DNA from 2 places in the Rhodococcus sp. NPDC058521 genome. Region 1 is predicted to be linked to the other one. Evidence: riboswitches for the same ligand, from Rfam matches in the RefSeq annotation. Region 1 holds a riboswitch; the other holds the start of a gene.
What was found. A riboswitch is a leader RNA that binds a small molecule or an ion and turns the genes downstream of it on or off. The one in region 1 is predicted to bind thiamine pyrophosphate.
Positions count from the first base shown of each region.

Region 1 (4,181 bases):
AGGGACACCGCGAACCCGAGCAGGGTCACTTCCAATGTGGCGGAGGCGTGTACGGCCAGGTTGTCCCTGTCCGACCAACCCTGTTCGATCACCCGTAACGGGGAGGGCAGTACTTGCGGTCGGATTCCCGACACCATGACGTACACCTGCCACACCGCCACCAGCACGGCGGCGGCGATCACCGCGGGAACTGCCACTCGAACCAGCCGCGACCCCTGCATGGCTGGAGCAGCGTCCTCGCCGGCCCGACGCATCGTGCGGACGGACATCAGGCCGCGGGCAGGTAGTCGTTGGTGAAGAACGTCGACCAGTCCGGTTCTGCGTCCAGAGGCGCGCCGTCCGGTCCTGTAAGAAGACCGTGGTCGAACAGGAACTTCGAGTAGCCGGTCCACTTCTCGACCGTCTGGGGACCGACTCGGCCGGTGTCGTCGCGCATGTAGTCCGCCGACAGCATTCGCTGGCTCTCGTACACCAGGTCTTCGTCGGTGAATGCGCCGGGATTGGCCGCGATCACGTCTTTCGCCGCCTCGTCGGGGTTGTCGGCCGCGAACTGGTAGCCGCGTTGCAGGGCCTCGACGAACTTGTGGGCCTGCTCGGGGTGTGCGTCCAACCACGGCCGATTCGCCTCGATGATCAGTGCGTACGCATCGGGGAAGCCGTAATCGGTGTAGTCGAAGTAGGCCATCGGGGTTCCGCGGTGCTCGGCCTCGATGCCCTCCCAGGCGAAGAAGGACACGGTGAAGTCGGCTTCACCCGAGTACACGGCCTCGTATGCGGACGTGCCGAGCGTGACCGTCTGGAATTCGCCCTTGCCCCCGTCGTTTCTGATGATCTGCCGCAGTGTCTCGATGCTGTCGGCGTCACCGAAGCCTGCGAAGATCTTTCCGTCGAGGTCACGGGGGCGAGTGATGCCCGGCCTGTCCGCCTTCACGGCTATTCCGGTGGCCCAGTGCTGCAAGGGCGCCAGGACGGACACCGTCTCCGCGCCGGCAGCCTTCGAGAACGTCGACGAGCTCTGAAACCCCACCCCGAACTCGGCGTTGCCGGAATCCACGAGGGTATCCGGGGAGGTGCTGTTGTACGGCAATACCTGCACGTCGAGCCCGGCATCTGCGAAATAGCCCTGCTGCAGAGCCACGTACAGGCCCGTGTGATTGGTGTTGGGCGTCCAATCGAGCGCGAAACGGATGGTGTTCGCCGACTGCCCGGTTCCGCAGCCGGTGAGAACACCCACGGCCGCAACAGCAACCGCCGCGACCACTGCGATTCGACGCAGCGTCGTCGCCCTCACGACGCTGGCCAGTTCTGTGGGTTCAGGGGTGCGTCCCAGAACATAAGTTCGTACCGCGCTGCGACGACGAACGCCTGGGTCATGGCATCGCGGACCGCATCGGTCGATGCATCTGCAGCCTCGTCGACGAGGGCACGCGCCTTGGCGACCTCGACGTGGAACTCTTCGGCGTCGTAGGTGGTCACCCACCGTGCGTACGGGTGGGCAGGGTCCGCTTCCAGCACCTCGTGTGCGCTCGCTGCGAGCCGCCGCCCGACGTCGGCGTAGATCCAGAAGCAGGGAAGCGCGGCAGCAGCACCTACCGCATACGGCTCGGTGGCGGCAGTCGCGGTCAGATAGGAGGTGTAAGCGAGGCACGCCGGCGTCGGCGCAGGCTCACGCTCCGAGGCAGGAAGGGTGCCGCTGGTGAGCAGGTCCTTGTGGAGGGCTGCCTCGACCGTTGCCGACTCCACGGCGGCGCCGGCCCAGAACCCGGCTGCATCAGCGGTCGGGGCGTGCGCGGCAACGATGGAAAGGGCTTTCGCGTACTCCGTCAGGTACAGCAGGTCCTGCTCTATATAGGTGCGGAACACGTCGAGCGGGAGGGTGCCGTCACCGAGACGCCGGAGAAACTCGAGGTCGTCTATTCCGGCGCGGACCACGCTCGCCGTATCCCACAGGCGATCGGTGAAACGGGGAGATTCCGTCACCTTCGTTCGGGCAGAACTGTTCACTTCTTCGACATCCCTTCGTCAGCATTACCTGAGCAGGTTCCCGGGTGTGATCTCAGCCCCGCATGTGCGGAGCACCCCGTGTCAGAACGTGGAGACAATAACAGTCCTTCGCTCGCACGCTCTCTCGCACGTCCCGGAATTGGTAGGTTTGCAGGAAGATTCCTGTACGCCTCGCGTTAGGAGATTCGCACGTGAAACCAGCCTCGTCCGACGTCACTCATGTCGTGCATACCCGCGATGGGGACGTTCGCGGATATGCTGAGAAGTCGGGTGAAGGCGCAGTGTATGCGTGGAAAGGCATCCCGTACGCGTCCCCGCCGATCGGGAGGCTGCGGTTCCGTGCGCCGGTTGCACCAGACCGGTGGGAGGGTGTGCTGGACGGACGCGAGTTCGGTCCCATGGCGCCACAGGCACCGAGCACCGCCGTCCCCATCGACGAGGATCTGAAGTACGACGAGGACTGCCTCTCGCTCAACGTGTGGGCACCTCTCCCGGACGGCAAGAAACGGCCGGTCATGGTGTGGGTCCACGGGGGCGCCTACTGTCTCGGTTCGTCGGCCCAGGCCATCTACGACGGACGTCTGCTCGCAGAGCGCGGCGATGTCGTGGTCGTGACCATCAATTACCGCGTCGGGCCACTCGGATTTCTCGACCTGTCGTCGTTCTCGACCGGAGACGAGGTCTTCGATACGAACTGTGGTCTCCGAGACCAGGTGGCCGCGTTCGAGTGGGTGCGGGACTGCATCGCGGACTTCGGCGGCGATCCCGACAGCGTGACCGCATTCGGTGAGTCGTCCGGCGCAGGTTCGCTGACGACACTCATGACGTGTCCCAGCGCAGAGGGGCTCTTCCATCGGGTCATCGCACAGAGCCCACCTGCGACGTCGGTGTACGGAAGTGAACGTGCGGCCAGCGTCGCGGAGCGCCTTCTCGGCATCCTCGACCTGGACCGCGACCGGGCGCAGGAACTGCGAGAACTGCCGATCGAACAGATCGTCGCCGCAGGGGACACCCTGGTGGAAGAGGTGCCGACCAAAATTCCCGGCACCTTGGCGATGGCGCCGGTGGTGGACCGGGACTTCGTTCCGAAGTATCCGGTGGCGGCGTTCCAGAAGGGACTGTCGCACCGAATCCCGTTGATCATCGGGTCGAACAAGGACGAGGCGTCCATCTTCAAGTTCATGAAGTCGCCGTTGTTGCCGGTGAGTACCGACGCGGTCCAGGAGATGTTGCGCGCTATTGCCGCCGATCACCCCGAACTGTCTGCAGCGCGCCTCGCCGACATCCTGTCCGCATATCCGGATCGGGCGAAACCGAGTGGCGCACTGGCCATGTCTCGTGACGCGGCCTTCAGGATGCCGGCACTGTGGGTGGCCGACGCGCACAGCCGTCATTCGCCGACATGGATGTATCGCTTCGATCATGCGACACCGATGTTGAAGGCCGCCCGGGTTGGGGCCGGGCACGCAACGGAATTGCCCTATGTATTCGGCAATTTCGGGACGCTGAACGTGGACCCGACCTTCTGGATCGGTGGACGCAAGGCGGCACTGGATGTGTCGGGTCGAATGCAGCGACGGTGGCTCGCATTCGCCGCACACGGGGTTCCCGCCGCTCTCGACGCCTCCAAGCACTGGCCGCCGTACGACGAGCAGACCCGAAACACCCTGCTGATCGATACCGCGGATGCCGTGGTCGGCGACCCGGATCAGGTACTGCGTGAGGCGTGGGGAGAAGAGGTCATGGGCTTCAACTGACAGCGTCGGTCTCGGGGTCGAGCCCCCGCAGGCTCGAGAATCCGAGGCAGACCAGTCCGAGGGCCACGACGGGAATGGCCAGTGCAAAGAACGTCGGTTGTATGCCGAGTCGGTCGAGCATCGGCCCGGCGAAGACGAATCCCAGCGGTCCGGCCGCGTAGGCCGTGGACGTCATCACGCCGACCACCCTGCCGCGCATGTGTTCCGGGCTGCGTGTTTGCATGGCGTAGTTGACAATCGGGCCCACCGGCCCGAACACGAAGCCTTGGAGTGCGGCCAGCAGGAGGATCACCCACAGGGGTGGGAGGAACGCCATCGCGACCATTGCGAACCCCAGAACGACGGCAGCCGCGATGAGCACCTTCCGGCGGGACAGATACGGAGCAGCAGGGCCGTAGGCCAACGCTCCCGCGATGCCGC
Region 1 is NZ_JBHXNL010000016.1:78,143-82,323, reverse strand. It holds gene ACFWO3_RS19965 (ABC transporter permease) at 1-254, opposite strand, end outside; gene ACFWO3_RS19960 (ABC transporter substrate-binding protein) at 269-1,291, opposite strand; gene ACFWO3_RS19955 (TenA family protein) at 1,288-2,004, opposite strand; TPP riboswitch at 1,998-2,093, opposite strand; gene ACFWO3_RS19950 (carboxylesterase/lipase family protein) at 2,196-3,761, shown strand; gene ACFWO3_RS19945 (MFS transporter) at 3,754-4,181, opposite strand, start outside.

Region 2 (4,181 bases), on a different contig from region 1:
CAGTCGTCGGTGACTTCCAAGGCGACCTCGATGTTGCCCCTCGTCGCGTTCGAGTAGGGGCACACCTGGTGGGCCTTCTCGGTCAGGGCGAGAGCTTCGTCGTGGGGGAGGTGCGGGAGCGAGACCTCGAGCGTGACGGTGAGGCCGAAGCCGCCGCCGTCGATCGAGCCGATGCCGACTCGCGCCCCAACCGAGGAATCGGAGATGTCGGCCTTGTCCTGGCGGCCGACCAACTGCAGAGCGGAGTGGAAACACGCTGCATAGCCGGCTGCAAAGAGCTGTTCGGGGTTCGCGCCGTTGCCGCTGCCACCCATCTCGGTGGGAATGGCCAGGTCCAGATCGACTCGACCATCGGTGGTCCGGGTGTGTCCGTTGCGGCCTTCTCCGGTCGCGAGAGCTTCGGCGGTGTAAAGGACGTGCATGGTTTTCATCCCTTTCGGTTGGGTGGTACCGGGGTCAGTGTGCATCGCGCAGGGATGCGGTGACGCGGTTCAGAACGTCACGAAGAAAGGTCATTTCGCTACTCGACAGGCCGGTTGCCTCGGCAATGGCAGCCGGGATGTCGGTGGCGCGCTCGCGAAGTTCCGAACCGGACTTCGTGAGGTGGATGTGGACGCGCCGTTCGTCCGAGCCGACGCGTCTACGTTCGACGAGTTCGAGCGATTCCAGGCGTTTGAGAAGCGGCGACAACGTTCCGCTGTCGAGGTGGAGACGGCCTCCGATGTCTCGGACTCCGATTCCGTCCTCCTCCCAGAGGACGAGCAACACGAGGTACTGAGGGTAGGTGACGCCGAGACGGTCGAGCATCGCCCGGTAGGTGCCCGTGGTGGCCCGGGACGCCGAATAGAGGGCGAAGCATACTTGCCGGTCGAGTTCGAGTTCGTTGCCCACACCCACGATGGTAGTGCACAATTGAATTGTGCACAATCAATATTGTGTCGAGCGTGACCGGATTGCGCGGCGTACCGTCGACGCAGTGACGATTCGCCTTGGATACCAAATGCCGAACTTCAGTTACTCCAACTCGGTCGCGGACCTGTTCCCGACCGTCATCGCGCAAGCCCGGGAGGCCGAATCCGCGGGATTCGACACAGCTTTCGTGATGGACCACTTCTACCAACTACCCGGTCTGGGCGCCCCGGAAGAACCGATGCTCGAGGCGTACACGGCTCTCGGCGCGTTGGCGACGGCGACCGAGAAGATCCAGTTGTCGGCTCTGGTCACCGGAAACACCTACCGCAATCCGCCGATGCTGGCGAAGACGGTGTCCACGCTCGATGTCGCGAGTGGCGGTCGCGCGATCCTGGGTATCGGCGCCGGCTGGTACGAACTCGAGCACCAGCAGTTCGGGTACGAGTTCGGAACGTTCACCGACAGGTTCGAGCGGCTCGACGAAGCACTGCAGATCATTGCGCCGATGCTGCACGGCGAGCGGCCGACCTTCGACGGAAAGTGGTATCACGTCGAGAACGCCATCAACGAGCCGCGTTTCCGTGACAACCTACCGATCATGCTCGGCGGTGGCGGCGAGAAGAAGACGTTCGCTCTCGCCGCGCGTTTCGCCGATCACCTCAACATCATCTGCAATACGAGCGAACTGACGAGAAAGCTCGATGCGCTGGACGCACGGTGCTCGGAGGCGAACCGCGATCGCTCCGCTCTCGAAACGAGCTACCTGGCCTTCGTCATCATCGACGAGGACGGCGACAGGGCAAGGCGGCTGCAGCGGGAGTACCTCCTTCGTCAGGGTGTCGACCTGTCCACCGCATCCGAAGAGGAGCGGGCAGCGGCAACCGATCGTCAGTTCTGTGGTGCGCCCGACGAAGTGGCCGAGCAATTGCAGACGCGGGTGCTGGACAAGGGCATCGACGGAATCGTCCTCAACCTGGTCGTCAACGGACACGAGCCGGGCATCGTGGGACTGGCAGGTCGTACCGTCAAGCCCCTCGTTGCCTGACCCCTGTTCGTGCATACTGTCGGGAGTGACACGGGGTGCCGTCCTTCCTGCGGCTGAGAACACACCCGTCGAACCTGATCTGGCTGATACCAGCGAAGGGATGTCGCGGTGGTGCGGCGTACGCATTTCACTTCTGCGGTTTCGTTTCGCTGACCGAACAGAAGGACAGAGATGCAACTCGACGAGCAGACAGTATTGGTCACCGGCGGGGGGCGGGGACTCGGCTCGGCCGTGGCCCGCGCTTTCGGTCGTGAGGGCGCCCGGGTGGTCGTGAACTACCGTCGCAGCCGGGAATCGGCCGAGGCATTTGCAGCCGAGTTCGGGAACCGCGCGGTCGCAGTCCAGGCGGACGTGACGGATGCGGAGCAGGTGGCCGGATTGTTCGCCGCCGCCGAGAAGCACTTCGGTGGCCCGGTCACCACCGTGGTCAACAACGCGTTGGTCGACTTCTCGTTCGACGGTGACGCGCGAGCCAAAGCCGATGTCATCGGTTGGGATGCATTCGACACGCAGCTACGCGGCAGTGTGAAAGCTGCGCTCCACACAACACAGGCTGCGCTCGCGGGGATGCATGCAGCCGGGTTCGGCCGCATCGTGAACGTGGGGACCAACCTCTTTCAGAATCCGGTGGTTCCGTACCACGATTACACGGCGGCGAAGGCGGCCGCGCTGTCACTGACGCGGACCCTGGCTGCGGACCTGGGGCCGGACAACATCACGGTCAACATGGTTTCGGGCGGGCTGCTGCGCACGACCGATGCCAGCGCGGCAACACCCGAGGAAGTCTTCGATCTCATCGCATCGAGCACCCCGTTGCGGCGGGTGACGACCCCGGACGAGTTCGCGGATGCGGTCCTGTTCTTCGCCTCCCCGTGGGCGAGGTCCGTGACGGGCCAGAACCTCGTCGTCGACGGCGGCTTGGTGAAGGACTGACATGACCAGGCGACTGCACTTCAACGCTTTCCTGTTCGGATGTGGTCACCACGGTGCTGCGTGGCGCCACCCGGAGTCCGAGGTGGAGCGGCTCGCGGACATCTCCTACTACGAAGATCTGGCCCGCACTGCCGAACGTGGTTGTCTCGACGCGGTGTTCTTCGCCGACGGACACTCGGTCCGCGATCCTGCGGGTGGCGGGGTGTGGTTTCTCGAGCCCCTCACGGCGCTGTCGGCGGTGGCTCGGGCGACAGAGAAGGTCGGTTTGGTGGCAACGGTGTCGAGCACGTTCTACACACCGTTCCATGCGGCCCGCATGTTGGCCTCGCTCGATCACATCAGTGGCGGACGGGTGGGCTGGAACGTGGTGACGTCGATGTTCGACGCCGAAGCCCGCAATCACGGTCTGGAAGCGATGCCGCCACATGCGGAACGCTACGAGCGGGCGGAAGAGTTCGTCGATGTTGCTTTGGCACTGTGGGATTCGTGGGAAGACGGCGCAATCGTGGCGGATCGCCGCGGACTCTTCGCCGATCCGGACAAGGTGCACGCCATCGATCATCGAGGGAAGAACTTTCTCGTCGACGGACCACTGAACGTGCCGCGCGCGCCGCAAGGCATGCCGGTCCTGTTCCAGGCAGGTGCTTCGGAACAGGGGCGGGCTCTTGCGGTACAGCGCGCCGAAGGGATCTATGCGGTTGCCTACGACCGAGAGTCGGCGCATTCGTACTACTGGGATGTGAAGGAGCGTGTGCGTCGTGAGGGCCGTGATCCGGTCGGTGTGACGATCATGCCGGGTCTGGTCACCTACGTCGGGTCCACGATGGACGAGGCCCGCCGCAAGAAGGCGGAACTCGACGCACTGTTGCCGGTGGAGCAGTCGTTGCGGCAGTTGTCGACGTTCGTTCAGCAGGACTGTTTCGAATGGAATCTGGACGCACCCGTGCCTGCGCTGCCACCGCTGGCCGAGTTCACGGGTCCGCACGGACGCTACGACACCATTCTTCGGATCATTCGGAAGGACGAGCCGACGGTTCGGGAATTGCTTGGGACGCTCGCTGCCGGCGGCGGGCACGCCACGATGATCGGCACGCCCGAGTCGATTGCAGACGAGATAGAGGACTGGTTCGGTAGCGGTGCGGCGGACGGGTTCAACCTGATGCCGCCGCTGTACCCGCACGGCCTCGACGACTTCGTCGACCAGGTGATACCGGTGCTTCAGCGGCGCGGGTCCTTTCGCACGGCCTACGAGACGACCACCCTGCGCGAGCATCTGAGCACCTGACGTCGA
Region 2 is NZ_JBHXNL010000003.1:137,152-141,332, reverse strand. It holds gene ACFWO3_RS07045 (organic hydroperoxide resistance protein) at 1-422, opposite strand, end outside; gene ACFWO3_RS07040 (MarR family winged helix-turn-helix transcriptional regulator) at 457-891, opposite strand; gene ACFWO3_RS07035 (LLM class F420-dependent oxidoreductase) at 977-1,957, shown strand; TPP riboswitch at 1,979-2,075, shown strand; gene ACFWO3_RS07030 (3-oxoacyl-ACP reductase) at 2,129-2,890, shown strand; gene ACFWO3_RS07025 (LLM class flavin-dependent oxidoreductase) at 2,892-4,175, shown strand.
Region 2: another riboswitch for thiamine pyrophosphate. It lies ahead of ACFWO3_RS07030 (3-oxoacyl-ACP reductase); the one in region 1 lies ahead of ACFWO3_RS19955 (TenA family protein).